DNA from 3 places in the Enterococcus sp. LJL128 genome. Region 1 is predicted to be linked to each of the others. Evidence: predicted binding sites of a transcription regulator. Region 1 holds the regulator's gene; each other region holds the start of a gene.
The links. Region 1 encodes NrdR, which represses ribonucleotide reductase genes. Its sites were predicted from a motif close to ACACNATATATNGTGT; they were not measured.
Positions count from the first base shown of each region.

Region 2: a site for NrdR is predicted at 3,653-3,668, ahead of nrdH (glutaredoxin-like protein NrdH). Genes of this name have one in related genera too.
Region 3: a site for NrdR is predicted at 2,093-2,108, ahead of nrdD (anaerobic ribonucleoside-triphosphate reductase). Genes of this name have one in related genera too.

Region 1 is NZ_JBXPBP010000003.1:70,452-80,532, forward strand. It holds gene AC1Z3K_RS05560 (helix-turn-helix domain-containing protein) at 1-1,121, shown strand, start outside; gene AC1Z3K_RS05565 (aldo/keto reductase) at 1,181-2,092, shown strand; gene AC1Z3K_RS05570 (hypothetical protein) at 2,113-2,820, shown strand; gene polA (DNA polymerase I) at 3,414-6,059, shown strand; gene mutM (DNA-formamidopyrimidine glycosylase) at 6,162-7,001, shown strand; gene coaE (dephospho-CoA kinase) at 7,003-7,599, shown strand; gene nrdR (transcriptional regulator NrdR) at 7,828-8,313, shown strand; gene AC1Z3K_RS05595 (replication initiation and membrane attachment family protein) at 8,326-9,738, shown strand; gene dnaI (primosomal protein DnaI) at 9,738-10,081, shown strand, end outside.
Region 2 is NZ_JBXPBP010000015.1:41,167-51,247, forward strand. It holds gene AC1Z3K_RS15035 (hypothetical protein) at 1-43, shown strand, start outside; tRNA gene AC1Z3K_RS15040 (tRNA-Lys) at 202-274, opposite strand; gene AC1Z3K_RS15045 (FeoB-associated Cys-rich membrane protein) at 442-570, opposite strand; gene feoB (ferrous iron transport protein B) at 575-2,728, opposite strand; gene AC1Z3K_RS15055 (FeoA family protein) at 2,732-3,199, opposite strand; gene nrdH (glutaredoxin-like protein NrdH) at 3,899-4,123, shown strand; gene nrdI (class Ib ribonucleoside-diphosphate reductase assembly flavoprotein NrdI) at 4,126-4,503, shown strand; gene nrdE (class 1b ribonucleoside-diphosphate reductase subunit alpha) at 4,484-6,643, shown strand; gene nrdF (class 1b ribonucleoside-diphosphate reductase subunit beta) at 6,826-7,788, shown strand; gene AC1Z3K_RS15080 (HAD family hydrolase) at 7,847-8,509, opposite strand; gene AC1Z3K_RS15085 (HAD family hydrolase) at 8,970-9,638, opposite strand; gene AC1Z3K_RS15090 (AI-2E family transporter) at 9,965-10,081, opposite strand, start outside.
Region 3 is NZ_JBXPBP010000002.1:2,891-12,971, forward strand. It holds gene nrdD (anaerobic ribonucleoside-triphosphate reductase) at 1-2,031, opposite strand, end outside; gene AC1Z3K_RS02840 (ABC transporter ATP-binding protein) at 2,610-3,377, shown strand; gene AC1Z3K_RS02845 (ABC transporter permease) at 3,364-5,409, shown strand; gene AC1Z3K_RS02850 (M42 family metallopeptidase) at 5,565-6,647, shown strand; gene AC1Z3K_RS02855 (DUF975 family protein) at 6,661-7,446, shown strand; gene AC1Z3K_RS02860 (MBL fold metallo-hydrolase) at 7,534-8,274, shown strand; gene lplA (lipoate--protein ligase) at 8,299-9,303, shown strand; gene AC1Z3K_RS02870 (glycoside hydrolase family 35 protein) at 9,638-10,081, shown strand, end outside.

The DNA of each region.
Region 1 (10,081 bases):
TTTCTGAAAGTGAAGCAAAAATGAGAAAGAGAATTACCAAAATCAGGGAATGGCTGAAGCCTTATTATTTAGGACTGCGGCACAATACATTGGAACTGACAGGAACAGAGCTCCAAATTCGTGAGTTTATAGCTAAATTTCGCTGGCAGATTTTTCAAGGATTTGATAGCTGGACTAATGGGCATTTGTCAGGAAAAGCAACAACTCTTTGTGATGGGCTTATTGGGGTTCTTCAGATGAGGGTTAATCATATTCAAAAGCAACAGCTGATGTTGATAATCTGCATCCAGCTGCACAGAATAGAACAGAAAAAAAGCATTGCTCTGAAATCCGAAATGGAAAGCTTTTGTTTAGACAGTGAGCTATACAAATATTTCATAAATGAAATAAGAAAAAAAAGAGCAGCCGTTCTTTCTTCAGAAGAATATATGTATCTATTTCTGACTGTGCTTGCAAAATATGCAGCAACCTTTAGTCGAAGGATAGGGGATAAAAGCATTTCTGATTATTATAAAAGTAAATCCAGAGTTCAAATATGTTCTTATCTTGGAGCGAAGATGCTAAAGCAGGTATTCTGGGAAAAAGAAATTATTTTTACGAAAAAAATTTACATAGCCATGCTTAGTTTTCATCTGTATCATGAGTTATGGGAAGGGTTCTATTATGAAAAAACGTCAGCGTTACATGCTATGACGTTAATTTATCCAGTTTGCTTTTTACGGTTGAATCAGGGGATTAGCCAGCTTCAAAAAATCTCAAAATCGTTTAAGGCAATTCATAAAGAAGAGTTACTATTTCGTTATTTCCAAATCTTTACCAGACTTTGTTCTCCTGTTTCGCTGGAAAAAAGAAAAAATATCTATCTGGCTTTAGAGTGGCCGATAGAACAGAAAGGAGAGCTAAAAACTAAGATTCTTTCTTTTTTTAGACAAAGGAAAAATATTAAAATTATTGAAGCCGGCGCGCAAACGGAATACAATAATGCTGATATTATCCTGACCACTGCCCTCCACCCAATTTTTACAAATGAAAATATAACTTGCCCAGTTCTCTTTATTACGAATATGGACGATCATATCCTCTTTTTTCAGTTAGAATCACTTTTAGAGGATAAAAAATAAAACCCTTTCACACAAGTGTGATAAAATAGGAATGAGTTAAACGATTAGGAGGAATTTTGATGAAACAAATTCAATTTGGTACCAGTGATTTAACCGCAGCAGCAGTGATTTTAGGATGTATGCGCATGAACGGCGCGGAAAAGCCGCAAGAAATCATTGAGACAGCTGTTGATCAGGGAATTAACTTCTTTGACCATGCAGATATTTATGGCGCTGGGGAATGTGAAACAATTTTTGGTCAAGCGTTAAAAAACAGCAGTATTTCCAGAGATGATATTATTGTTCAAACGAAATGCGGCATTCGTAAAGGAATGTTTGATTTTTCTAAAGAACACATCATTGATTCTGTTGAAGGAAGCTTGAAGCGTTTAGGTCTTGACTATGTTGACGCACTGTTGCTTCATCGGCCAGATACATTGGTGGAACCGGAAGAAGTGGCTGCTGCATTCGATCAACTTGAAAAGCAAGGAAAAGTGAAATATTTTGGCGTAAGTAATCAAAAGCCAATGCAGATTGAATTGCTTAAAAAGACTGTGACTCAGCCGCTGCTGGCTAACCAGCTTCAGTTTGGCATTAAGCACACTGAAATGGTGGATCAGGGGATTCATGTAAATATGACAGATGAAGGAAGCTTCGATCATGACGGCAGTATTTTGGATTATTCACGATTGAATCAAATGACAATTCAGGCTTGGTCTCCTTACCAATATGGATTCTTTGAAGGAGTGTTCATTGGCAATGATAAATTCCCTGAATTAAATGCTAAGATGGAAGAGCTGGCAGAAAAATACGGCACTACGCCAACCGGTTTGGCAACTGCTTGGATTTTAAGACACCCTGCTGAAATGCAGGTGATTGCTGGTACAATGAATATCGGAAGAATCAAGGAGATTGCTGCCGCTTCAGAAATAGTTCTCAGCCGGGAAGACTGGTATGCTATTTATTTAGCAGCAGGCAACATCTTACCATAGTGTGAACGGGGAAAAATAGCATGAAATCATCGCAGAAGGAATTAGCGAGTAGAGGCTATCTGCCAGAGAATAGCTCCATTCAGAAGCTTTCCAAAGAAGAGGCAGTTAACCAGTTAGATGCAGCAGACCCTGTGAAGCGGTCAGCCGCCGCACGTTTGATTGGGCATTCGTTTATTCTGGAAGCAGGAGCAGCTAAAGCTCTACTAGAGCGTCTGCTAATCGAAAAAAAGCTCTATTCCCGTATGGAAATTTGCTCTGCTTTAGGCAAGGGCAATGCCCAAACTGTCGAGCAAATGATACCTTATATTGGTAAGCTTGGAAAAAATCAGCATCAAACTATTGCTGACGCCAAAAGTTCTAAAAAAAAGAATTATCCATTGGCAAGGGATATTATTGCCCGTACATTAGCTAATATGGGAGAATTTACTGTGGCTGTGCTTTTTGAACAGTTAAAAGAACCTGAAGCTATTAGAGAAGGATTAGACGCTTTAGGCTATCAAATCTTTTATTCCTCTAGGCTTCAGACATTGGAAAATTTCGAAAAAGGTAAAGCATATTATGAAAGATATTCCGCTGATTTGCTGTTGGTCTGGAAATTTGTCACTTTCTGTTCGGCATTTCCACCAGCCTATACTCATGATGTTTTAGCCGAGATTGAGGCATCGTTTTCTGAAAAAGTCATTCAGGAAGAACTTGTTAGAACGCGAAAATTAAGCAAAATTCACTAAGTGTTCATTGTTGTTCTTGTAAGTTTTACAATTTAGAAAACAATCAGTCATAAATAATTCAAAAATGCACAGTACAATAAGTACAAATAGAAAATTAAATTAATTTCATTTGTGTGAATTTATGTGTGTGAACTCCTATAAGACCGAAACAGCTCTCCTAAGTTGTTTCGGTCTTTTCTTTACCTTCTTACTGCAAATTCTGTAGATATTTGTTAGAATATAACAGAACTATGTTTCTGGTAAAAGTAGAAAAAATGCATATTTTATTGAGATTGAGACAAAAGAGCTAAGCTTTGGGTTGTCAGTTAAGTGATCTAGAAAATACGGGTTGCGTTGAGTAATCGGAGTCCCATCTATCCAGATATAGAAGCTGTTAGTGAAATGATTGGTGTGGCCCTTATTCTACCGAATTTTCCTGAACATTTATTTCTATAATAAAGCAGTGGCTAACCAGACGGATTATTCGAAAAGAGTCAAGAGACACAGCAAGAAAACCTAGTAGCTGTTGCTCAATACTTACCCAGCTTATAGGTGATTCATTTTTAGCGTAAATCCATAGAGTAGAAGAAAACCAAGAAAAGGGAGAAAATTCAATGACAAAAAATAAACTTTTATTAGTAGATGGCAACAGTGTAGCTTTTCGGGCTTTCTTTGCTCTTCACAATTCATTAGAACGCTTCAAAAATAAGAACGGGCTGCATACGAATGCAATTTATGCTTTTAATACAATGTTTGAAAATGTTATGGCAAAGGAAAATCCTACTCATGTGCTTGTAGCTTTTGATGCTGGAAAAACAACGTTCAGAACGGAGTTCTATGCAGAATACAAAGCTGGGCGTTCTAAAACACCAGGCGAGTTTAAAGAACAAATGCCATACATTCGAGAGCTGTTGACGGGACTCGGTGTCCAGTACTATGAACTGGATAACTATGAAGCAGATGACATCATCGGAACTTTAGCTAATAAGGTACCTAAAGAAGAGTTTGATGTAGTTGTTCTTTCTGGCGATCGGGATTTAACTCAGCTGGCAACGGATTCAGTAAAAGTTGATATTACAGTTAAGGGTGTAAGCGATTTGGAGACCTATACACCTGAATATGTGGCAGAAAAATACGATGGACTTAGGCCCTTACAGATTATTGATATGAAAGGTCTAGCGGGGGATACATCCGATAATATTCCAGGCGTAACTAAAATTGGTGAGAAGACAGCGATTAAACTGCTGAAGGAATATGGCTCTGTTGAAGGGATTTATGAGCATATTGATGAACTGAAGCAAAGTAAAATGAAAGAAAATCTGATAAATGATAAAGAGCAGGCATTTATGTCTAAGCGTTTGGCAACAATTGAAGTCAATGCGCCTGTTGATATTGATATTGACAGCTTGAAGTATGAAGGAAAGGATTTGGACAAGCTTGTTCCTTTCTACAAGGAGATGGAATTTAAACAGTTTCTCAGCAAGCTTAACATTGAAGAAGAGCATCAGGAAATGGAGGATGTCCTGTTTCAAGTAGTGGATTCCTTCACTGAAGAAATGTTTACTGACGACATGGCTCTGTATGTGGAAATGATGGAGGATAACTACCATACGTCTCCAATTGTTGGCGTCGCATGGGGCACAAAAGAAAAAATTTATGTTACTAGCGATTTGGCGCTTTTCGAAAATCCGTATTTCACTAAATGGCTGCTGTCTGATGTATATAAGAAAAAAGTTTATGATATGAAACGCACCTACGTTGCATTAAACAGGTATTCGGGAAAGATGCAGGGAGTAACTTTTGATGTTCTTTTAGCCGCATACTTGCTGGATACAAACGACAGCAATGCGGATATTGAAGGTGTAGCTCAGCATTACGGTTATACTGAAATCCGTTCAGATGAAGCTGTCTATGGAAAAGGAGCAAAAAAAGGGCTGCCGGAAGATGAAGAAGTGTTTTACAGTCATTTAGCCCGAAAAATCAAAGCCATTCATTTTCTAACGAATTCGCTGGATAAAGAACTGACAGAAAAGAATCAGGCGGATCTCTTTTATAAAATGGAATTGCCGTTGTCTCAAATTCTTGGAGATATGGAAATTACTGGTATTCGAGTAGATGCTCAGCGATTAAAGGAAATGCGAATTGAGTTTTCTGAACGGCTGTCAGGTATTGAGCAGAAAATTTATGAAGAAGCGGGCGAAGAATTTAATCTGAACTCACCAAAACAACTGGGCGTTATCTTGTTTGAGAAAATGGGACTGCCAGTAATTAAAAAGACGAAGACAGGCTACTCAACGGCAGTAGATGTACTGGAACAGCTGAAGGAGCAAGCGCCGATTGTCGAAGATATCTTAACCTATCGTCAAATTGCCAAGATTCAGTCAACCTATGTGGAGGGGTTACTGAAAGTTATTCAGCCAGATGAAAAAATCCATACCCGCTATGTTCAGACCTTAACTCAAACGGGCCGGTTGAGTTCGGTCGATCCTAACCTGCAGAATATTCCAATTCGTTTAGATGAGGGACGGAAAATTCGCCAAGCATTTGTTCCGAGAAAAGCAGACTGGTTGATTTTTTCTTCGGATTATTCTCAAATTGAACTCCGCGTTCTGGCTCATATCTCAGACGATGAGCATTTGAAGCAGGCCTTTATTGACGGTCAAGATATTCATGCAAGTACTGCAATGCGGGTGTTTGGTCTTGAAAAGCCGGAAGATGTCACGCCAAATATGCGCCGTCAGGCCAAAGCAGTAAACTTTGGAATTGTTTATGGGATTAGTGATTATGGTCTTTCGCAAAATTTAGGAATTACCCGCAAACAGGCACAACAGTATATCGACACATACTTTGAAAAATATCCAGGTGTTAAAAAATACATGGAGGAAATCGTCCGTGAAGCAAAAGATAAAGGCTATGTAGAAACGCTTTATCACCGCAGACGCTATTTAAACGATATTAATTCCCGCAACTTTAATCTACGCTCTTTTGCTGAACGTACAGCTATTAATACGCCTATTCAAGGCAGCGCAGCAGATATTTTGAAGATTGCCATGATTAATATGGCTGAACGTCTGAAAAAAGAAAAAGTACAGGCGACGATGCTTCTACAAGTACATGATGAGCTTGTCTTTGAAGCCCCTGAACAAGAACTTGAGCAGTTGAAAACAATTGTTAAAGAAGAGATGGAGCAGGCCGTAAAACTCCATGTTCCGTTGATTACTGACAGCAGCTGGGGAAAAACCTGGTATGAAGCAAAATAATCTAAGGAATAATCGAAGAGGCGGCTAAGCAGCGCCTCTTTATTTAAATGAAGTGAGTAAACAGTTTTGACAATGAAAATTGAACTGATTGGAGGGACGAATATGCCGGAATTGCCAGAGGTTGAAACAGTTCGTAAAGGACTGGAGAAATTGGTAGTAGGAAAAACAATCGAAGACGTACAGGTATTATGGGGACGAATTATCGAACAGCCGGAAAAGGAGCTATTTGAGCTTTCGCTTAAAAACCAAACCATCAAAGCAGTTGAACGCCGGGGGAAGTTTCTAATCTTTAAACTAACTGATTTTGATATGATTTCCCACTTAAGAATGGAAGGGAAATACGAATTTCATGAATCAGCGGCTGATACTCTCATCAAGCATACCCATGTTCGCTTTTTGTTTACGGATGGCTCCGAACTACGGTATCTGGACGTTAGAAAATTTGGCAGGATGGTTCTTGTTGATAAAGAGCAGGCAAGTCAATACAAAGGGATACTGGCTTTAGGTCCGGAGCCTTTGCCGGAAGTGTTTCATTTGAAGGACTTTCGTAGGGGGCTAAAAAAGCATCATAAAGCAATAAAACCGTTATTGTTAGATCAGAAGCTAGTGACGGGCTTGGGAAACATCTATGTAGATGAAGCACTATGGGAAGCAAAGATTCACCCTGAGCAACCGGCAGACAGTCTTAAAAATAAGGAGACAGAAGCACTGTACGCTGCAATTATTGATGTTTTGGCAAGGGCTGTTGAAGCTGGGGGGACAACGATTCGAAGCTATTTAAATGCCTTAGGCGAGGCTGGGAAATTTCAGATATCTCTTCATGCATATGGGCAAACTGGAGAGCCTTGTCTACGCTGCGGCACTCCGATTCAAAAAATCAAAGTTGCTCAACGCGGTACTCATTTTTGTCCCACATGCCAAAAGCTGAAAGGAATGAAGTAGCATGAGCTTAATTTTGGGTCTGACCGGCGGAATCGCAACAGGTAAAACGACCGCCGTGAAAGTGTTTAAAAGAAATGGTTTCCCTGTTGTGGATTCTGATCAGATTGCCCGGCAGGTTGTTGAGCCTGAAACCCCAGGACTTAAAGCAGTGACAGCCGTTTTTGGCGAAGAAATATTAAACGAAGACGGCACGTTGAACCGCAAAAAGCTGGGGCGTTTGATTTTTTCAAATGATAAAAAACGAGCGTTGCTGGATGATACCCTAGCCCCCTTTTTACAAGAGCAGATTAGTCAAGCGATTAAAGCTGCTGCTGAGACAAGTCAACTGGTGATTGCGGATATTCCTTTGCTTTATGAGAAGAACTATGAAGATTCAGTGGATAGGATTGCAGTTGTTTATATCCCTGAACAACTACAGGTTACGCGATTAGCAGCGAGAGATGCTATCTCAGAAGTAGAAGCATGCCAGCGCATGAACAGCCAACTGCCTATTGAGGAAAAGAAAAAGAGAGCGGATATCGTTTTTGACAATCAGGGAACCGTTGAAAAATTGGAAAGACAGATTCTGAATTGGCTAAAAGATGAGCGGCTAATTTAAAAGATGACTAAAGAGAGATTGAGGGAGCTGCTAAACTGTAGTTCTCTTATTTATTTGTTTGAATTAAATAGGCGTAAAGCTTGTTTTTTATTTAATAATTGTAGTTTCAAACAACATAGCGGTGCAGTATCATGTTAAAATGTTGGTACGCGATGAAGGGTTTTTATTCTCACCACATTTCGTGTTATAATATAACTACTAACTTAAATGAAAATTGAGGTGATCACTATGCGTTGTCCTAGATGCCATCATAATAATTCTCGGGTAATTGACAGTCGTCAGGCTGATGACGGGAGAGCTATCCGTAGACGAAGAGAATGTGAAAACTGTCATAACCGATTTACAACGTTTGAACGAATTGAAGCTGCTCCGTTACTTGTTATTAAGAAAAACGGTGATCGTGAAGAATTCAATAGAGATAAAATTTTAAGAGGACTTATCCGTTCAGCGGAAAAGCGTCCTGTTGCGATGGAACAAATGGTAAAAATTGTTGATAATGTTGAGAATAGAGTGCGTGAACTAGGTGAAAATGAAGTTTCAACTACATTAATTGGTGAGTTCGTAATGGAGGATCTGGTTATGCTGGATGAGATTGCCTATATTCGCTTTGCTAGTGTTTATCGTCAGTTTAAAGATATGAGTGTCTTTTTGAAGGAGCTCCAGGAAATTGTTGATAAAGCACAATCAGAAAAAAATGATACGGAGAATGAATAAGGAGGTCTTTCCGTGAAAAATAACAGGAAAGAAATCCAACCGAAAGATATCTTTAGTGTGCTGGTTAGTCAGCCGTTGTCGGATCAGGAAAAAGAAATCCTACTATTTTTATACCAGCCGATTGTTGGAGCCAATGCATTTAGCTTGTATTTGACACTTTTGGGAGAAGTTTCTGCTGCTGGATTAAGTGAAATAAGTTTTCACCGGGAGCTGATTATGCAGCTGGATCTTGGCAGCAGGCAGCTGGAAGAAGCTCGAGCGAAGCTGGAAGGAATCGGCTTACTCGATACATTTGTGAAAACAGATAGTGAGCTGGGAATCACCTATGTATATCGGTTAAATCATCCTGAGAGTATAGAACGTTTTTTTAAAGATGAAATTTTGACCTTAACCTTACTTAATCGGGTAGGGAAAAAGAAATTTGAACAGTTGTTTGAACGCTTTCAGCCAAAGTATACAGCTTTAGCGGGTTATGAAAACATTTCTTCCACTTATAGAGAGGTATACTCTTTTAAGGAAGAACAGCTAGTTTCAGAACATAAGCTGCTTCACGCTTTAAAGCAATCCTTTGAAGATCCTGTATCGGGTCGGCCGTTGACTGCGGTGAACCAGCAGCAGTTTGACTGGGCATTTTTTGTCAGTCAGGTGGAGCGTTTTGGAATAAAAATTCCGCAGAATTCTCAGCAAGTTAAAGAAGCAGTCTATACATTGAATAGCTTGTATGGTCCTGATGAGCTGGAACTCGCTGAATTTGCTAAAGAAACATTTGACTACCATACGAGTGAAATTGACACCAAAGCATTGAAAGCAGCAGTTCATAAGCACTATGAGGAGCAGCGTAAACAAGCTGAACCTCAGGTGCGAAGAAATGAGCAGGCCGCTTTAACAGAAGAGGAGCAACGGACGTATCGGTTTAACTCACTAAAAAAAGATGGCTTTTCAGATGACGATATACGGACGATTATTGATAGTGAAACCATTCCGCCGTTAAAATATCTAGCTGCAGTAAAAGAGCAGCTGGGCGGTTTTGAAATTGCACAGGAAAAATATATCATTGAATATCTGATTAAGAGATCGGGCTTGCCTAATAGCGTGATTAATATTTTAATTTCTTATGTGTTAATCATTCAAAAACAAGCCACGCTAAAAGCGGAGTATGTTTATACAATTGCTAACGACTGGGCAAAAAAAGAAATTTTTTCTCCGGAAAAAGCAATGGAGTATTTAAAAAATAAGCAAACTGAAAATCAGAATAAACGAAAAAAACGCGAATATACTAGCGGCTACCGGCAAAATCCTGTCCGAAAGGAAGAACTGCCTGATTGGATAGATAATCCTGTTCCAGAGGAAAAGTTATCTAAAGAAGCACAGGAAAAACTAGATAGAGAAATGGAAGAATTCTTAAGGAGAAGAGGTGAACGATAGTGGAAGATGTAGGAAAAGAAATGTCAAAAATCATCCGGCAAAGACAACTGAATGAACGATTCAATGAGCTGGTTCACTCGGTGATGGAAGATCCGGATGTCAAACAATTTATTAGTGACCATCGGGATCAGCTAACAGATGAGGACATTCAAAAAAGCTATTCGAAGCTCTATGAGTTTGTTCAGGAAAAGAAGAAGTTTCAATTGAACGATCCCAATATGATAGCTCCGGGCTATGAGCCAAAATTAACTCTGAACTTCCATTACATCGATGTCACATATATCCCAACAGAATTGCTTTTGGCCAAGCAGAAGGAAGAGGAAGTCCGCAGACGGGTTAGTGC
Region 2 (10,081 bases), on a different contig from region 1:
TCTTGACGGAGACATGATCTACATCATTGATAGAACTAAATAAAATAACATCTTAAAAAAATCGCCTATTCACTAACTATTAGTAAGTAGGCATTTTTAGACAACATATTTCTCAAAAAAACAAAAAAGAGAATGCGCATTACATCTTCTAAACGTCCGTAAACGCCGATGTAACGCCATTCTCGTGGGTTTGGCACCCAATGGGCCGTGAGGGGCTCGAACCCGCGACCCGCTGATTAAGAGTCAGCTGCTCTACCAACTGAGCTAACGGCCCAAACAATACTTAATTATTGTAGCACCACAGTCTCACTTATTCAAGTGAAATCTCTATTAAAATTTGAAAGATTCTACTCACTATTTTTCTCTGTTTAAAATTGCGTGAAACAATCAACCCCTTCTCTGTCAGCAGCCAGTTTTACACTGACAGAGAATCCTTCTATCTCATTCCTGTTCTTTCTTCACTGGACAAGTTGTATGACAGTCTGTACAGTCCTGTCCCTTTTTCATTCGACTATAGACGATATAGCCGGCGCTGCCGAAAATGATAACAGCTAAAACAATCGTTGCCATATTCCTACCCCTTTTCCGTGATTGGAAGAACGCCTACTGGTGTCTTTCCTAAATTCTTTGGCTTTCTAATTAATAAATAAATACCTGTGAAAATCAAGATAATAGCGAGCGATGTGCCAAATCCCAAAGTACCGTTTTCAAAAATCACATGACCAACTTGGTAAATGATAAAGCTAACGACGTAAGCCAATCCGCATTGATAGCCGATTGCCCCTGCCAGCCATTTCAAATCTGGCAATTCCCGGCGAATAGCTCCAATCGCAGCAAAGCAGGGCGCACATAACAAATTGAATGTAAGGAAAGAATACGCAGCTACTGGTGTAAAAGCACTTTGCAGCGCCTGCCAATACTCCTGACCGTTCTCAGATACTTCTTCTACATGTCCAAATAAAATCCCAAAAGTTCCAATCACATTTTCCTTCGCCACTAGTCCAGTGATTGTCGCTACCGCCCCTTGCCAGTTACCCCAGCCTAATGGCGCAAAAATTGGTGCAATTAGACGACCGGCTGCTGCTAGAATGCTTTGGTCGCCTTCAGCTTCCTGAAGAGTGAAGGTATAGGTGGAAGTAAACCAAATAATGATACTAGAGACAAAAATAATGGTTCCCGCTTTCTTAGCAAATGCTTTACTTCTATCATATGAATAGCGGATAACATTTTTCAGCTGGGGTAAATGGTAGGCCGGCAGCTCCATAATAAAGGGAGCTGGATCACCAGCAAAGATTTTGGTTTTCTTTAAGCCAATCCCCGAAAGAATAATCGCTCCAATACCTAAAAAGTAAGCTGACGGAGATACCCAGCTGCTGTTTGGAAAAAATGCGCCGGCAATCAATGCAATGATTGGCAGCTTAGCTGAGCAGGGCATAAAGGTTGTGACCATGATGGTCATATGACGGTCTTTTTCATTTTCAATGGTCCGGCTAGCCATCACACCCGGGACGCCGCAGCCAGTAGCAATCAGCATGGGAATAAACGATTTTCCTGATAAGCCAAATTTTCTGAACATTCGATCCATCACAAAAGCAATTCTTGCCATATAACCGCAATCCTCAAGAAAGCCCAGGCATAAGAACAGCACAGCTAATTGAGGTAAAAACCCTAAGACTGCTCCCACACCAGCAAGGATTCCATCCAATATCAGACTCTGCATCCAGCCAGCAACCTGCCAGTTATCCAGCCACGACTGAACAGTATTAGGAATAATCGAACCGAAAAGCTCTTCATTGACCCAGTCAGTACCTAGAGTACCTATGGTCTGAATTGCCAGATAGTAGACAAGCCACATAACTAGTGCAAATATTGGCAGGGCTAACCAGCGGTTAGTCACAATTTGATCAATTTTATCGCTTAATTTTAGTTTCAGTTCATCTTCCTCAATTACACACAAAGCAGTAAGACGAGCAATGAAATCATACCGTTCATTAATCACAATCGTCTCACTATCATCATTAAAGATTTTTTCTGTTATTTTGATAATTTCTTCAATTTCTTTCTGCTGCTCACTATTTAGCCGCAGTGTTTTTTGTATCTGAGGATCTCTTTCAAAAAGTTTCACACTATAAAAGCGCGCCTGTTTTTTCGAAACCGTCGTACCTAAAACACCGGTGATTTCATTTAATGCAGCCTCTAGGCGTTTATCATATTGAGGATAATTTATTTCCTCAGCTGATTCAACTTGCTGCAGTGTTTTTTCCACAGCCTCATCCAAATTTCTTTTTTTGACCGCACTGATTCCAACGACTTTGGTTCCTAAACTGTACGCCAGCTTCTGAAAATTGATTTGTTTTCCACTTTTTTCAACAATATCCATCATATTTAGACAGACAACCACAGGAATACCTGTTTCGATTAGTTGTGTCGTCAGATATAGATTTCGTTCGAGATTCGTTGCATCTACTATATTAAGAATGGCTTCCGGTTGTTGTTCCAGCAGAAAATCTCTGGCGATTACTTCCTCCGGTGTATAAGGTGAGAGCGAGTAAATACCCGGCAAATCCTGAATCAGCACATTCTTTTTCTGTTTCCATTTTCCTTCTTTGCGCTCTACAGTCACTCCCGGCCAGTTTCCAACATATTGATTAGCACCCGTTAGTCCGTTGAAGGCTGTCGTTTTTCCACTATTCGGGTTTCCTGTTAATGCAATTTGGCACTCGTTCATTTCTTACCCCACTCTCTTTATTAAAACCAGCTCTGCTTCATTTTTTCTAAGCGTCAGTTCATAGCCTCTAAGATTGATTTCAATCGGATCTCCTAAAGGAGCTCTCTTTCTAACCAGTAATTCGACATTTCTAGTTATCCCCATGTCCATCAACCGCCTGCGAACTGCCCCCTGACCATGAACACTAATAACGGTTGCCGTCTCTCCAACCTCTAGCTGATCCAAAGACAACCAGCTCTCTTCTTCCAGAATTTCTTCATCTATTATAATTTGTTCTAATACTGATTTACTCAAGGCAATCCGACTATTATGAAGGAGGATAATGCCATTTCCATTAGAATAGCTAACCAATGCAATCTTACCGCCAACAATCAATCCCAGGTTATTTAAGTGTTTTTTTGTTTCGTCAGAGACAATGAGTTCTTTTACTATATATACCGTATTGATTTCAGCATCTACTAAAGTCAGCATCTAAGCTCCTCCTTTTTTTGTGAAAAAGTTTCAATTCCAGCTCCAATGAGATTGATAATCATTATCAATAAGAATACTCCTTCTATATATAGTTGTCAATATTACACCACTTAAAACCCTCAGAATATTAACGATAATAACCCATTTTTACATCTTTAAAAAATGAATTTTAATAGATTAACGTGCGTTTCCTTTTGCCTGCCTATTTACTATAGCGGCTCATTTAACGGAGCTGACATAACAGACTTATAAGATTAGAGGTTCGTGCATGACAATACAATGCTTAAGCTCAATCAATAAAAGAAACCGTTTATAACTACTATTTCGTTGTCTGTCCTAAGGAGAATATGAAATGTTCGTATATTGAATATTTTTATAAAGTTTATACACAAAAAGGAGCTTTTTAGCTAATCCTATTTTTCGTCTAAAAAATAGTGTCTCTAAAAAAACTGACCACTATATCTTGTATTTTAGACAGCAAATTTTTTTCAAAAATTTTTTATTTTCGTCAATTTATAAAGATAAAAAACCTCTTTTTCTCGGGAAAACTCTCATAGCGACTGGTTTTCATAAATCTTAAAAAAACACAAAACATAGTATCTAACAAAAAAACGACCACAATATGTAGTGCCTAAGTGTTGACTTTTTCCTAAAGAGATTTATACTAGTGAATGTAGATTAATCAAGGGGGCAAAAAAAATGAACGTAAAAATCTTTTCTAAAAATAATTGTATCCAATGCAACATGGCAAAACGCTTTTTAAATGAAAATAACATTACTTTTGAGGAAGTAAATATCGATAATCAGCCTGAGATGATTGACTGGTTAAAGGAACAAGGATATCAAAGCGTTCCAGTGATTACTTCTGATGCCACTACAGTTGTCGGGTTCCGTCCTGATCAATTGAAGCAATTGGCAAATTAATCATGAAAATAGTCTATTTTAGTGTGACCGGACAGACCAGACGCTTTATAAAAAAATTGGATTTGCCAGCTTATGAAATTGAGCCTGCGAATCCTTTTTTTGAGATAAACGAGCCGTTTGTTTTGATTGTTCCTACTTATGATATAGAAATTACTGAAGTTGTTAATGATTTTCTGGATTACAAATCCAATAAAGACTTTTTACAAGGCGTAGCCGGAGGCGGCAACCGTAACTTCGCTGAGCTTTTTATTTATACGGCAAAAGACATTGCCAGAGATTATCATGTACCGCTAGTTTTCTCCTTTGAATTCAGCGGAACAACCGAAGATGTCGAATCCTTTAAGAAAGTAGTGAGTGAGATTGAGTTTAAAAGAAATTAAAGATGTCAGCTATTTCAAGTTAAATAACGAAATCAATCGTCCTGTCAACGGACAAATTCCTTTAAATAAGGATGGCGAAGCCCTGAAGGCTTTTTTTAATGAAAATGTTTTACCTAATACTAAAAAATTTGCTAATGTATCAGAAAAAATCAGCTATTTAACTGAGAATGATTATATTGAAAAAGGATTCATCAAGAAATATTCTTTAGCATTTATTGAACGTTTGTATCAGTTTCTAGCAGAACAAAACTTCCAGTTTAAATCTTTTATGGCTGCTTACAAATTCTATTCTCAATATGCATTGAAGAATAATGCCGGGACAGAGTATCTGGAATCGTATGAAGACCGTGTTGCTTTTAATGCGTTGTATTTTGCTGATGGAAATGAAGAGCTGGCTCTAAGTCTTGCAGATGAAATGATTCATCAGCGCTACCAGCCTGCTACACCGTCATTCCTAAATGCCGGCAGACAACGTCGTGGCGAGCTGGTCTCTTGTTTCTTAATTCAAGTCACAGATGATATGAACAGCATTGGCCGTTCAATCAACTCTGCCCTACAGTTATCAAGAATTGGCGGCGGTGTTGGAATCACTCTTTCTAATTTAAGAGAGGGCGGTGCTCCAATCAAGGGCTACGAAGGCGCAGCCAGCGGTGTAGTACCTGTTATGAAGCTTTTCGAAGATAGCTTCAGTTATTCTAATCAGCTTGGTCAGCGGCAAGGTGCCGGCGTGGTTTACCTGAATGTTTTCCATCCTGACATTGAAATGTTCTTATCAACAAAAAAAGAAAATGCAGATGAAAAAGTTCGTGTAAAAACTCTTTCTCTAGGTGTATTAGTACCTGACAAATTCTATGAGCTAGCTCGTAAGAATGAAGAAATGTATCTTTTCAGCCCTTACAGTGTGGAGCGGGAATATGGTGTTCCTTTCTCTTATGTAGATATTACTGAGGAATATGATAATTTGGTAGCCAATCCGAATATCCGTAAAACAAAAATCAAAGCACGCGATTTGGAAAATGAAATTTCCAAGCTGCAGCAGGAATCAGGCTATCCTTATATTGTTAATATTGACACAGCAAATAAACAGAACCCGATTGATGGAAAAATCATTATGAGCAATCTTTGTTCTGAAATCCTACAGGTACAAACACCTTCTGTTATTAACGGCAAGCAGGAGTACGAGGTTATGGGAACTGATATCAGCTGTAACCTAGGCTCTACAAACATTGTTAATTTAATGGAAAGTCCCGATTTTGGAAAATCAGTACGTGCGATGACTCGTGCATTGACCTTTGTAACAGATTCATCTGATATTGATGTTGTTCCGACTATTCAAAACGGCAACAAGCTCAGCCACACAATCGGTTTAGGTGCAATGGGGCTCCATACCTTCTTTGCCAAAAACCACATGGAGTATGGTTCGGAAGAATCATTGGACTTTACAAATATCTATTTTATGCTCCTAAATTATTGGACGTTGGCTGAAAGCAATACAATCGCTAAAGAATATAATCAGTCCTTCCATAACTTTGAAAAATCAGCTTATGCTGACGGCACATATTTTGATAAATATATCAATGGTGATTTTACCCCTCAATTTGATAAAGTAAAAGAAATTTTTAAAGGAATTTTTATTCCATCAGCGGAAGATTGGGAACAACTGAAAAATGCTGTTATGCAGGATGGTTTGTATCACCAAAACCGATTGGCAGTCGCTCCAAACGGATCAATTTCTTATATCAATGATACAAGTGCCAGTATTCACCCGATTACTCGTATGATTGAGGAACGTCAGGAAAAGAAAATCGGAAAAATTTACTATCCTGCACCTCATCTTGCTAATGATACGATTCCTTATTACACCTCAGCGTATGACATGGATATGCGTAAAGTAATTGATGTTTATGCTACTGCTCAGCAGCATGTGGATCAAGGAATGAGTTTAACGCTCTTTATGCGTTCAGAAATTCCAGAAGGTCTGTATGAATGGAAAGAAACAACGAAACAGACAACCAGAGATTTAAATATTTTACGCCATTATGCTTTCCATAAAGGCATCAAATCAATTTATTACGTACGGACTTTCACTGAAGATTCTGAAGAAATTGGTAGTAATCAATGTGAAAGCTGTGTCATCTAGGACAACCTAATGATCTACAACCGGCTGCAAACTGGACAACCTTGGACTGCGAATCATCGGCATGCTTCCAGTAAGCACCATGGTCTAATAGAAAGTTATTAGAGAGAACGTGCTGATTAACGCTCCTCTTATCTTGCTTCAGCCGGTTTACTTTGATTATTTAGGCAGAAAGGAAGAAAACTATGGCGACTTATTATGAAGCGATTAATTGGAACGCAATTGAAGATATCATTGACAAATCAACCTGGGAGAAGCTGACTGAGCAATTTTGGCTGGATACCCGTATTCCTTTATCTAACGATTTAGATGACTGGCGTACACTTTCTGAGCTAGAAAAACAAACAGTAGGCTATGTCTTTGGCGGACTGACATTACTGGATACCGTTCAATCTGAAAGCGGTATGGACCAGCTTCGCAAAGATGTTCGGACTCCTCATGAGGAAGCTGTACTAAATAATATTCAGTTTATGGAATCTGTCCATGCAAAAAGTTATTCCTCTATCTTTAGTACTTTAAATACAAAAAAAGAAATTGACGATATCTTTGAATGGACAAATACTAATGTCTATTTGCAGAAAAAAGCAGAGCGCATCAATGAAATCTACAAAAATGGAACACCTTTAGAGAAAAAAATTGCCAGTGTTTTTCTAGAAACATTTTTATTCTACTCTGGTTTTTATACACCGCTATATTATCTTGGCAACAACAAACTGGCCAATGTTGCAGAAATTATCAAGTTGATTATCCGCGACGAGTCCGTTCATGGAACCTACATCGGTTATAAATTTCAGCTTGGCTTCAATGAATTAGCCGAAGATGAACAAGAAGCGATGAAGGCTTGGATGTACGACTTACTTTATGAATTATATGAAAATGAAGAACGTTATACAGAAGAATTGTATGATGATCTCGGCTGGACTGAAGAAGTAAAAACCTTCCTGCGTTATAATGCCAACAAGGCCTTAATGAACTTGGGGATGGACCCAATGTTTGGCGATACTGCCAACGATGTGAATCCAATTGTTATGAATGGTTTATCTACTGGAACTAGTAATCATGACTTCTTCTCCCAAGTAGGAAACGGCTACCTGCTGGGGCAAGTAGAAGCAATGAAAGACGATGACTATCTGATTGGCTTAGACTAATTAAAAAGCGTTTGGACATTTAATTATGTCTCAAACGCTTTTTTTGGTGATGCGTTGATTATTGTTCAGAAAACCACCTCTTTAAGTCCGACATTCTGAGGTTTGAAAAACTGGAAATAACCTGATCCGCCTGACTAAGGTCCTGTGCCGGGTACTCAGGATTCTTAAACCCTACGCAAAACATACCCGCCCGTTTTACTGCCAGACTGCCGTTTTTTGTATCTTCAAAGGCGAGGCAGTTTTCCGGCAAAACATCTATCTGTTTAGCCGCTTCCAAAAATACATCTGGCGCTGGTTTAGAGTTTTCCACCTCTTCTCCGCTGACTAAGGCATCAAAGCAAGGAAGTAAACCAAGCTCTTTCATATTATAGAGGATCTCCTTTTTAGGCGAGGAAGAGGCCACGGCCAGTTTTATATCCTGCTTTGCTAAATGACGAACCAATGATACTGCATCTCTAATTCCACGAATTCCATCTCTTTTTATCATCGTCGCTCGGCGACTATTCATTTCTTTGATGTAGGATTCAACTGAATCCGGCAGTCCAAGCTCCTCTTTCATTTTCTGCCACATAAATTCAAAAGTAGTTCCCATAAATTGATACTGATAGCTGATATCTTTCAAAAAGCCAGCATCTTTCAGCATTTCAGTTTTGGACTCTAAAAAAGTGTACTCAGAATCAACCAATACACCATCCATATCAAATATTATCCCTTTAATCATCCTGGTTCTCCCGTCATTCGTATTCTTTTTTATTTTCTATCGTATTATCTCATGATTTTTGATTAAATTAAACACTCGTTTACTTTGAAGAATCCGGAATAAAAACAAAAATGTCTCTATATCAATTTATGTTGGCGTAATAAAAACTAAATGAAAACTTGGAATTTGGAATAAAAAGCAGAAATCACTGTTTCTATTTCTTCTTTTATTTCGAAGAAGAACTGTCTATTTGTATGTCTATGAATACTCTAGCATTTTTACCAACAGACAAGCCTTTTTTTAATGGACTATGGTTTGAGATGATTTCCTTCACTTGGTATTCCTTCTTTACGTTTGGTTAATTAAAAAGTGCTGGTTGGATTTTCCTTAAGAGGTTTCCACCAGCACAGCGTATTACAAAGCTATAGAGCTTCGATGTATCGGTTAGAACAAGCTGATACATTCGAAAGATTGAAGAGCTTTATTTTTTATTATTAATAAAGGATCGATTTAAATCTTTTAGTTCGACCTCTGAAAAACTTGAAATTAGTTGATCAGCCTGGCTTAAATCTTGTGGAGGATAATTATCATTTTCTACTCCAACACAGAACATTCCGGCTTTTTTTACAGCGATACTTCCATTATGAGAATCTTCAAATGCCAAAGATTCTGCGGGAGCAATCTCGATTTGCTTAGCTGCTTCTAGAAAAACATCTGGGGCCGGTTTAGAACGATTAACCTCTTCACCGCTGACTAATGCATCAAAACAATCCCGAATACCTAATTCCTTCAGATTATGAATAATATCCTTCTTTGGAGAAGAAGAGGCAACTGCCAACCGTACATTTTCTTCTGCTAGACGATGAATAAATTCTACTACGCCTTCAATGGGCTTCAATCCATCTCTTTTAATAATTTCTTTTCTACGTGCAGTCATCTCTTTGATGTAATCTTCTACAGACCCGGGAAGCGATAAGTCTTCTTTAATCTTTTTCCACATAAATTCAGACGTAGTTCCCATAAATTGATAATGATAGCTGATACCAAGAGGGAAGCCTACATCCTTCAGCAACTCTGCTTTTGATTCTAAAAAGGTGTATTCTGAATCAACAATCACGCCATCCATATCAAATATTATTCCTTTAATCATAACAGTCTTCCTTCTTTCCATTTTTTGATGTCAGATAAATCCTACTTAATTGTTTATCCAATAAGCTTGCTTTAATAGAGATACTTAGCTTTCAGAGTAGCTATTATTGCCTTTCCCAGCGTTTCAGTATAGCTTCTCATTTATTTAGTAGGATTTATTTAACTGGAAAGTATTATCTCATCCTATTTTAATAATTCAAACAATATTGCTCATTTCCTGAAATTTTCTTAAATTATTTCAGAAAACGAGCAAATGTTTTGATTTTTAGTGAGTATAATAAAAAATACTTCCCGCATCACTTAAAACGGATGCAGAAAGTACCTCACTTAATTATTCAAATCAGTCTCTATTTTAGTTTCTTTTTTTAGAAGATAAATTTTGCGGATATTCAGCACTAATGTTTTAATTACTGCATAAACAGGTATACAAATCAGCATCCCGAT
Region 3 (10,081 bases), on a different contig from region 1:
TGGCTGGAAGTCGCCTTCATAGTCACATTCGTAGCAATGATCGATTGGTGTGTTTGTACCAAGATAGCCGACACGGTCATATGCGTAGTCCCAAACAGCCTCCAAAGCTTTTGGATTTTGCTGAAGAACAGGGTATTCACAATAATGGATAAAGCCGCCGGAGCAATATTTTGGATAGTCTTTTTCAAAATCCAGCTTCTCGAACGGTGTTGGATTTTTCCGTACATCATAGTGGAAGCTATTTGTATAGTATTCCTTATCTGTAATGTTATCTACAAGTCCGAATTTTTCTGTATCCAGGCGGCAGAAACGGTCTGTCAGGCTCTCGCTTGGCGTAGAGTAGACACTAAAGTGGTAACCGTAATCATTCCCCCATTGATCAGCAGAAGCCTTCAAACGTTTCACTACATCTAATGTCAGGTCCTTTGCTTCAGGATTGGACTCCCACTCGCCCCCGAAAAAGGCAGAAGCTACTTCATAGAGTCCGATATAACCTAAAGAAACAGTCGCCCGTTTATTTTTAAATAATTCGTTGACGGACTCTTTTCTTGAAAGACGTTTGCCGAAGGCACCATACATATAAAGAATAGGTGCATTGGCTGGAGTCGCTTCTTTACAACGCTCTACGCGATAAACAAGAGCATCCTTCATAATTTCCAGACGTTCTTCAAGAAGCGTCCAGAATTTTTCGAGATTGCCGTTTGCTTCTAAAGCAATTCTAGGCAGGTTCAACGTCACAACGCCTAAGTTCATGCGGCCAACGTTAATTTCTTCACCATTTTCATCTTTCCACCCTTGAAGGAAAGAACGGCAGCCCATTGGCACTTTGAAGCTTCCTGTTAATTCCACCAGCTTGTCATAGCTCAGAACATCTGGATACATCCGCTTTGTAGCACATTCTAAAGCTAACTGCTTAATATCGTAGTTTGGATCTTCTGCATTTAAATTAGTGCCGCGCTTTAACGTGAAAATCAGTTTAGGAAAAATTGCTGTTCGTTTTTCACTGCCTAAGCCGTTGATTCTAATTTGTAGAATTGCCCGTTGAATCTCACGCTCAAACCAGTTTAGTCCTAGGCCAAACCCTAAAGAAGTGAAAGGTGTTTGGCCGTTAGACGTGAATAAAGTATTAATTTCATATTCAAGACTCTGCATCGCATCATAGATATCTTTTCTTGTTTTTTCTTTTGCGAACTCTTCTTGTTTTGCCTCGCCGTCAATCCATTTTTTTGCATCAGCTAGATGTTTAAAGTAATTCAGTTCAGCAAAAGGCGCCAGTAATTCATCCACACGATCGGCAGAACAGCCTCCATATTGACTAGAGGCAACGTTGGCGATAATTTGTGAAATTTGTGCAGTAGCAGTTTGGATTGATTTTGGTGATTCTACTTCAGCGTTTCCAATTTTGAAGCCGTTGTTCAGCATGCCTTTGAAGTCAATTAGACAGCAGTTGGTCATTGGCGTATATGGATGATAATCCAAATCGTGGTAATGAATATCGCCTTTTTGATGGGCATTTGCTACGTGCGGCGGCAGCATTTTTAAGCCAATCGACTTGCCGACAATCCCAGCAGTTAAATCACGCTGAGTATTAAAGACATCACTATCCTTATTCGCATTCTCATTAACAACTGCCTGATCTTTATTTAATAATTTACCGATTGTAAAGTTGATATCGGTTGACTTGGTACGTTCGAAATCACGACGGGTACGGTAATTGATGTATTCCTCTGCCAGTTCGTATTCATTTCTTTCCAGTAAGATATGTTCAACGATATTTTGAATTTCATAAATTTTTACATCCGAAACAAACCGTTCTGAAATCTCCTGATCAACACGTTCAACAATTTCCTGGATACGCTCATGTGCAAGAGGGGTTAAAGGACCATTGATTTTTTGTTCAGCCTTGATCAAAGCATCATATATTTTTTGATCGTCAAATTCGACAAGGCGTCCGTCTCTTTTGATTATTTTCATCTTGTTCAGTGATGAAGCAGTAGTACTCAATGGTGATTCTTCTCTTATTTCCATCATAAATTTCCAGCTCCTCGATGACTTATTCCTCATATATCATAAAACAAATTTTCTTTTCTTTCAACAATATATAGTGTTTATTTTTAAAAAGAACAGGGGTGAACGCCTATATGTTGTGTTTGGAGGTTTTGAAAATTCTGTGAAAGCAAGTACAGCGATGCTTTGAGAAGGTTAGCTGAAATAAAAAAAAATTCTGAGAAAACATGAAACGATATTTTGAAGATTTACGGCAAAAGGAGAAGAAGGAACCATCCGTATGAAATATATGTGAAAGAGTAAACAGTATCTCTGGATTCCACAAAAAAATATGACGAAATATGGTTATCTATACCAAGAATCAGGATAAATTATTTATTTTGGTTAGTTTGCTTCTATTTATGAAATAAAGGGTATTGGATTTAGTTGGTATCGGTTTATGTGTACTTCTTTAGAGACTCCGACACAACCAGGTAGAATAATCGGTAGAACAAACCAAACTAAGAAATTTGATTTTCTACGATACAAATACAACGTAAAAATGTTCAGTTGCTGAAAATATTGGTAAAATGACAGTAATACATAAGATGGGCGGAAGAACAATGGAAAAAATTATTGAGATTCAGCATGTAAGTAAATCGTATGGCTATTTGCTGAATAAGGTTAAGGTTCTCGATGACCTTTCTTTTTCTGTAAATAAAGGAGAGTTTGTTGGGATTATGGGCCCCAGCGGTGCGGGAAAATCTACGTTGTTAAATGTTATTTCCACAGTCGATACACCCTCATCAGGACTGGTAAAGATTAGTGGAAAAAATATTTTGGAAATGAGAAGCGGCCAGCTGAGTGACTTTCGCAGGAGAAAAATTGGTTTCATTTTCCAAGATTTTAATCTAGTGGAGTCATTAAATGTCAAAGACAATATTTTGCTCCCGCTGGCAATTGACCATATACCAGTACATACGATGGAGGAACGGCTGCAGCATGTGGCTGAAATTTTAAATATAGAAAAAATACTTACAGCCTATCCGGCAGCTGTTTCAATTGGTCAGAAGCAGCGGGTGGCAGCTGCTAGAGCCTTAATTGTCAATCCTATGTTGATTTTTGCAGATGAGCCAACGGGTTCACTTGATTCTAAAGCTGCTGCAGAGCTGCTGCAATATATGTCGGAAATGAATCGGCAGGATCATGCAACGATTGTTATGGTAACTCATGATCCGTACACAGCAAGTTATTGCAATCGAGTGCTGTTTATTAAAGATGGTTCTTTTTTCTCTGAAGTTGTTCGTCAAGGATCCCGGGAACAGTTTTTTAATCAGGTAATCGATATGCAGGCTACGATTGGAGGTGGGAATCGTCTTGATCATTTCTAAACTGGCATGGAAAAGTGTACGCTCTCAATACTATCACTATGCGGTATATCTAATCGGAATGATTTTTGCGGTGACGATTTATTATAGCTTCCGAGCGATTGCTTATGATCAGATTCTTCTTAATAGTGTGGGTAGTGAAATACGTCTCAAAAATACGATGGAATGGGGCGGGTTTCTAATTATCATTATGATAATCAGCTTTATGTTGACTGTTAACCAGTTCTTTTTTTCCAGAAGAGTAAAGGAGATTGGCATTTATCAGCTGATTGGCATGAGAAAAAGACAAATTGCCGGGGTCTTCTTCTCAGAAATATCTATTTTAGGCATCACCGCATTGGTGATTGGATTGCTTTTAGGAGTTATTTTTTCCAAACTGTTCTCAATGATTCTGATAAAGGTAATGTTTTTAACTATTGAAAGCAGTATTCGCTTATCCTTTCCAGCAATGCTTGAAACAATAAGCGCATTTATTTTTATCCTGCTGCTGATTTCTATTCACAGCTGGTTTTTGCTTTATTCTTATCAGCTGACTAGTTTCTTTAAACGGGATGAGAAAGCGGCAGTAACGATAGAGCAGCTTACTAAGAAACAGCTGTTCTTGGGCTGTGTAGGCGTAGGTCTTATTTTGGCAGGCTATATTCTCTCTTTTCATGTTTTGTCTTTAGCTGCAGATGATTTTAACCCAGTGATACTATTGAGTTTGCCTTTTTTGTTAATCGCTCTTTGTTCTGCAGGAACCTATTTATTTTTCAAATATACGATTCATATTTTAATTTGGCTTTTTAGTCGAGGGAAGCAGCGCTATTACCGGGGGTTAACCATGCTGGTTGCCGGAAGTACTCGCCTGCATTTATTCAAGGGCAGCAATACATTAACTACAATTACAATTTTTATCGCCTGTTCGTTAGGAATTATCGGTGGCTCAGCTTCGTTTTATACATTAGGAATAGAAGGAGTAACGCGTACAAATCCAACAGACTTTCTGGTCAGCAGTGAACTTTATGGTACTATTCAAAAAAATATAGAGCAGAAAACAAGTATTACGCAGTCCGTCCCGTTAAAGTTTAAAGTTATCGGCGGTCAGTATCGGCAAACGATTAAAAATCAGGAAACAACTACTCTGACAGAGCCAATCAATTTATTAGGGGTGTCAAATTATCGGGAGTATCAAAAAATTAATCCTTATCTGAAACCGATTGTTTTGAAGAAAAAGGATAGTGCGGTGATGATTGATGATATGCAAAATGGCTTTCGCGAGCTTATTACATATGATCCCGTTGTGAAGCTGACAGATGGACTAATGCTGGAAACAGAGGGAAGTGTACCGGATTATCTGGGAAATGCAATGCTCCGGTATAACCAGCGGACCATGATTGTGTCAGATGAGCTGTTTAATCAAGTAAAGACTGCCGCGGCTTATGAGCTGACAGCATTTAATATTAAAAAGAATAACGACAGCCAGCTGACAGATGCTGCGCTGAAGGGCATCAACAAGGAATGGCAGGGACCAATCTATTATGAACTGAATAATGACGCAGGAAGCGTGAAAGGCTATGTTTCCACGGTATCTAAAAAAAATTCGGAGGACTCAGAAGAACATGAGGTATGGCGCTTAAATTATACTAGCCGGCTGCCCAATCTGGAGCATACTAGAAAAGAACTGGGGATTTTTCTGTATATTATTCTATTTGCAGGAATCTTAGCGCTGGTTATTTCAGGGAGTGTACTGATGGTTCGGCAGTTTTCAGAAGCAGAGCGGGAAAAAACGACATACCAGCTGCTAGAGCGTTTAGGAATTTCCCGCAGACAAATCCAGCGGCTGGTTTATCAGCAAAATATTATTATTTTCTTTTTGCCGATGCTTTTGGGGATTTTTCATGCCTTTTTTGCTGTTCGTCTGTTCAATCAGGTAGTACCAAGTTCAGGCTACCAGCTGGCATATCTTTCTTGTGGACTGCTTATACTAATCTATGTTATTTATTATATGATAACTGCAAAAATTTATTATTGGATTGTCAGCAAGGGGGATTAGAAAAAAGGGGGTAAGTCAAAAGCAGGACTTTTAAAGAATCTATTTTTTCGAGACTGTAAAGTAAGGATGTGTCCTACTCTGTGCTTTTTCTATTTTTAATCCTGCGATGAGTGTTATAATATTTTAGAAATGATTTTTGAGAGGAGCTAAGGCAATTGGAAAAACATGATGAGAAATTATTGATTGAGCTTGTAACTGCAAAAGGGGTTCCTGGAAATGAAGGAGAGGTACGGGCAATCTTCAAAAAATATGCAGAGCCTTTCGCAGATAAAATAATGTATGATGGTCTAGGCAGCATTATTGCTAAACGCTCAGGTGATAAAGAAGGTCCTAAAATCTTTTTCTCCGGGCATATGGATGAAGTTGGGTTTATGGTTACTCAAATTACGGAAAAAGGTTTTATCAAATTTCAAACACTCGGCGGCTGGTGGGGACAGGTTATGCTGGCTCAGCAGGTGCAGATAACTACTGGAGCAGGAGATGTTATCCACGGTGTAATCGGTTCAAAACCGCCTCATGTGCTAACACCTGAGGTTCGTAATAAACCCTATGAGTTGTCCGATATGTTCATCGATATTGGAGCTTCAAGTGAAGAGATGGTAAAAGAGTGGGGAATTAAGCCTGGTGATATGATTACACCATATATTGAGTACAGACGAATGAATGATACAAAATTCCTATTGGCTAAGGCTTGGGATAACCGTATTGGAACTGCTGTTTCTCTGAAAGTACTGGAAAATTTAGCACAGGAGGGTCACCCAAATATTCTTTATGCAGCTAGCGATGTTCAGGAAGAGGTAGGCTTGAGAGGGGCTCAGACAAGTACTTATCTAGTTGATCCAGATATTGCGTTTGCTTTAGATACTGGAACCGCTGGGGATACACCGGGAATGACTGAAAAGGAAGCTGATTCAAAATTAGGCGAAGGTCCGCAGATTCTGATTTATGATGCTTCGATGATTCCTCATAAAAAACTAAAGGATTTTGTTATACAGGTTGCTGAAGAAAATAATATTCCCTTCCAGTATACAGTTATTGCAGGGGGCGGAACAGATGCTGGAAGAATGCATTTAACCAGAAACGGTGTCCCTTCTCTGGCAATCACAGTACCTGTGCGCTATCTGCACTCCCATACATCAATTATTCATGAGGACGATTACTTGAATACGGTTAAGCTAGTAACAGAGGTTGTTAAACGTTTGGATCAAGAAACAGTTCTTAAAATCAAAGAATTTTAAAGGAGCATAAACAATGAATAATCAGGTAACAAATGCAGAGCATAGAGAACGTGCTCGAAAAGCGCTGTCCGGCAAGTGGGGAACAATGGCTCTGCTTATCTTTTGCGGTTTTTTAGTTCGGATGATAATCAGCACCTTAGTAGGCAGTGTCTTTCCTATGGAAAGCGGCAGCAATGGTGAGAATTTAGTCAGCTTTCTGCTGAACAACCTGCTGTTTTTTGCATTTACCTATGGAACATATAATGCTGCACTGCAGGTAATCAGAGGACGGTCCGTGGATATCTCGCTACTGACATCTATTTTCCGTAAAGAGCTTTATCTGCCAATGTTAATTATTAATTTTATTCAATATTTGGTACAGCTGCTTGTCAATTTAATTACGCTGTTGCCGGTACTCTTGACTGCTGGTTTGACTATGTATCTTGGCTTGATGTTCAATACAGTTTCAGTTGCACAGTTTCAAAATGAGATGGCATCAGATGGGCTTCTTGCAGTTGTCATGTTATTGTTCTCTCTAGCTCTGTTATTAGTTGGAATTTTCATCAGTGGTGTTTTCCAGTTTGCAGTTTGGATTAAGCTGGATCAGCCAAATCTTGGTGTAGGGGATATTTTACGAGACGCCTTTGGGTTGATGAAAGGACGTTTCAAGCAGTATTTCTTCCTGCAGCTGTCTTTTGTCGGTTGGTATATTCTGGGCGCTATGGCTTTAGGTATAGGACTATTTTGGGTTATTCCTTATCATGATGTAGCTGTAGCGAGCTTTTATGATAGTGCCCAGCGGGAAAAATCACCGTTTTAATAAACAGTCTGTAAAATAAGGCTGCTGAATAATAACTAAACATTAACTAGACCCTATACACAATTTATCTGATTGGAGGAACTGGAAATGAAAATCACTGTTCTTGGCTGTCTAGGCGCCTATCCATATGAAGGACAAGGAACGAGTTCGTATCTATTGGAATCAAACGGCTTTCATTTACTGCTGGATGCTGGCAGTACAACACTTGTGAATCTAGAGCAACACCTTGATCCGTTAACATTGGATGGAGTTATATTGTCCCACTATCACCATGACCATATCGCTGATTTAGGTGTTCTGCAGTATTATCGGCAGTTGTATCCTAGTTTGACGCCGGTTCCTGTTTTGCCGATTTACGGTCATACGGAGGATGCTGTTCATTTTTCTGCATTGGGTTTAGATGGAGTGTCGCAGGGCATTCCTTATTTTGAAGCAGAAGAGCTGAAAGTTGGACCATTTCGCATTACGTTTATGAAAACAATCCATCCAGTTCCCTGTTATGCTATGCGGTTTGTAGAAGAAAAAACGGGTAAAGTATTGGTATATACTGGAGATTCAGGATATCTGGAAAGCTTTGTTGCTTTCGCAGACAAGGCCGATGTTTTCTTAGCAGATACGTATTTGTTTGAAGGGAATGAGCGCCATCATGCCCACTTCACTTCAAAAGAGGCTGGCGAGCTGGCAAAAGCAGCAGATGTGAAGAAACTAGTTTTGACTCATCTTCCTCAGCATGGATCATTGGATATGTTGAGAGAGCAAGCTGAGCAGGCTGCAGACTATCAAATGCCAGTGACAGTAGCTAGTAAAAATCTGGTTCTTGAAATATAAGCAGAAGCATAGGAGGAAAAACAAGTGATATTTGTACCAAATGAAAATAATGATCCTCGCATCAATTTAGCGATTGAGACCTATTTGTTGAAAGAAAAGCCTTTGGATGAGCCGATTTTGCTTTTTTATATCAATGAACCATCGATTATCATTGGTAGAAATCAAAATACAATTGAAGAAATCAATAAAGAATATGTAGAAGAGCACGGTATCCATGTTGTCCGCAGACTAAGCGGCGGCGGAGCTGTTTATCATGATCACGGAAACTTGAATTTCAGTTTTATTATGCCTGATGACGGTAATTCCTTCCGGGACTTTGAGAAAGTGACTAAACCAATTATTCAAGCACTGCATGAGTTGGGAGTTGCTGGAGCAGAGTTAAAAGGACGAAATGACTTAGTTATTGACGGTATGAAGTTTTCCGGAAATGCTATGTACGCTACTGAAGGACGGATGTTTGCTCATGGGACTCTGATGTTTGACAGTGACATCGATGAGGTTGTGAATGCACTAAAGGTGAGAAAAGATAAGATTGAATCCAAAGGCATCAAATCAATTCGCTCTCGTGTAACCAATATCAAGCCTTTCCTGCCGGCAGATAAACAAGGAATGACAACAGAAGAATTTCGTCAGGAAATTTTGTTGAAAATTTTTGGTGTTGATTCTGTTGATCAAGTGAAAACTTATGTACTGAATGAAAAGGACTGGCAGCGTATAAACCAGATTTCAGAAGAATATTACCGTAACTGGGACTGGAATTACGGCAAATCACCTTCCTTTAACTTAGAACGAAGACATCGTTTCCCAATCGGATCGATTGAGGTTCGGATGGATGTGGAAGAGGGAGCAATTAAGGAGCTGAAAATTTATGGCGACTTCTTTGGTCTTGGTGAGATTAAGGACGTGGAAGAACAGTTGACTGGCGTGAAATACGACAAAGCGGCTATTGAAAAAGCGGTGGAAAAAATTGATGTAAAAAAATATTTTGGTGCGATTGATAAATCAGAATTTGTAGAGTTACTTTACTGAGAAATAAAGTAGGATTTTTAGCTTCTGAAAAAATTGAATACACTTTAGGGTTTGGAACGAAAAGCAGGAAATATCTGTTTTTGTTGCAAGCTCTTTTTTTGTGAATAAGATGAACCTAGCAGACATTTATTTGTCAAAAAAGCTCGCAAATAGCTATTTTGACAAGCCTAGTGACGATAAAAAACTAATCTGTTGAGTCAACGCAGTTTACGTATAAGCCAATTAAAAGCTGCCAAGAAAGAGTAATAGAGAGTGCTGTAAAATTTTGATTTGATATATTTTGGAATACCTGTTATTATTTTTAGTAAAAATTAGTAAAAAACAGGAGGAAAGAATGACTACGTTTGAAATTAAAGATGAGTTTTACTTAAATGGCGCTCCGTTTAAAATTATTTCAGGTTCCATTCACTATTTTAGAGTAGTACCTGAGTATTGGCAGGATCGTCTTGAAAAGCTGAAAGCTTTGGGATGCAATACAGTAGAAACCTATGTTCCCTGGAATCTGCATGAGCCTGACGAAGGGAAGTATTGTTTTGAAGGACAGCTGGACTTGAGAAAGTTTATTCAAACTGCTGCCGACTTAGGGTTGTATGTGATTGTAAGACCGGCCCCTTATATTTGTGCTGAATGGGAGTTTGGCGGTTTACCTTACTGGCTGTTGAAAGATGCTGGACTCAAGCTTCGTTTTGATAATCCGGAATTTATTGAGAAGGTTGACCGTTATTTCAGCCAATTATTTTTAGTAATTGGTGATTTGCAGATTTCTTCCGACGGACCA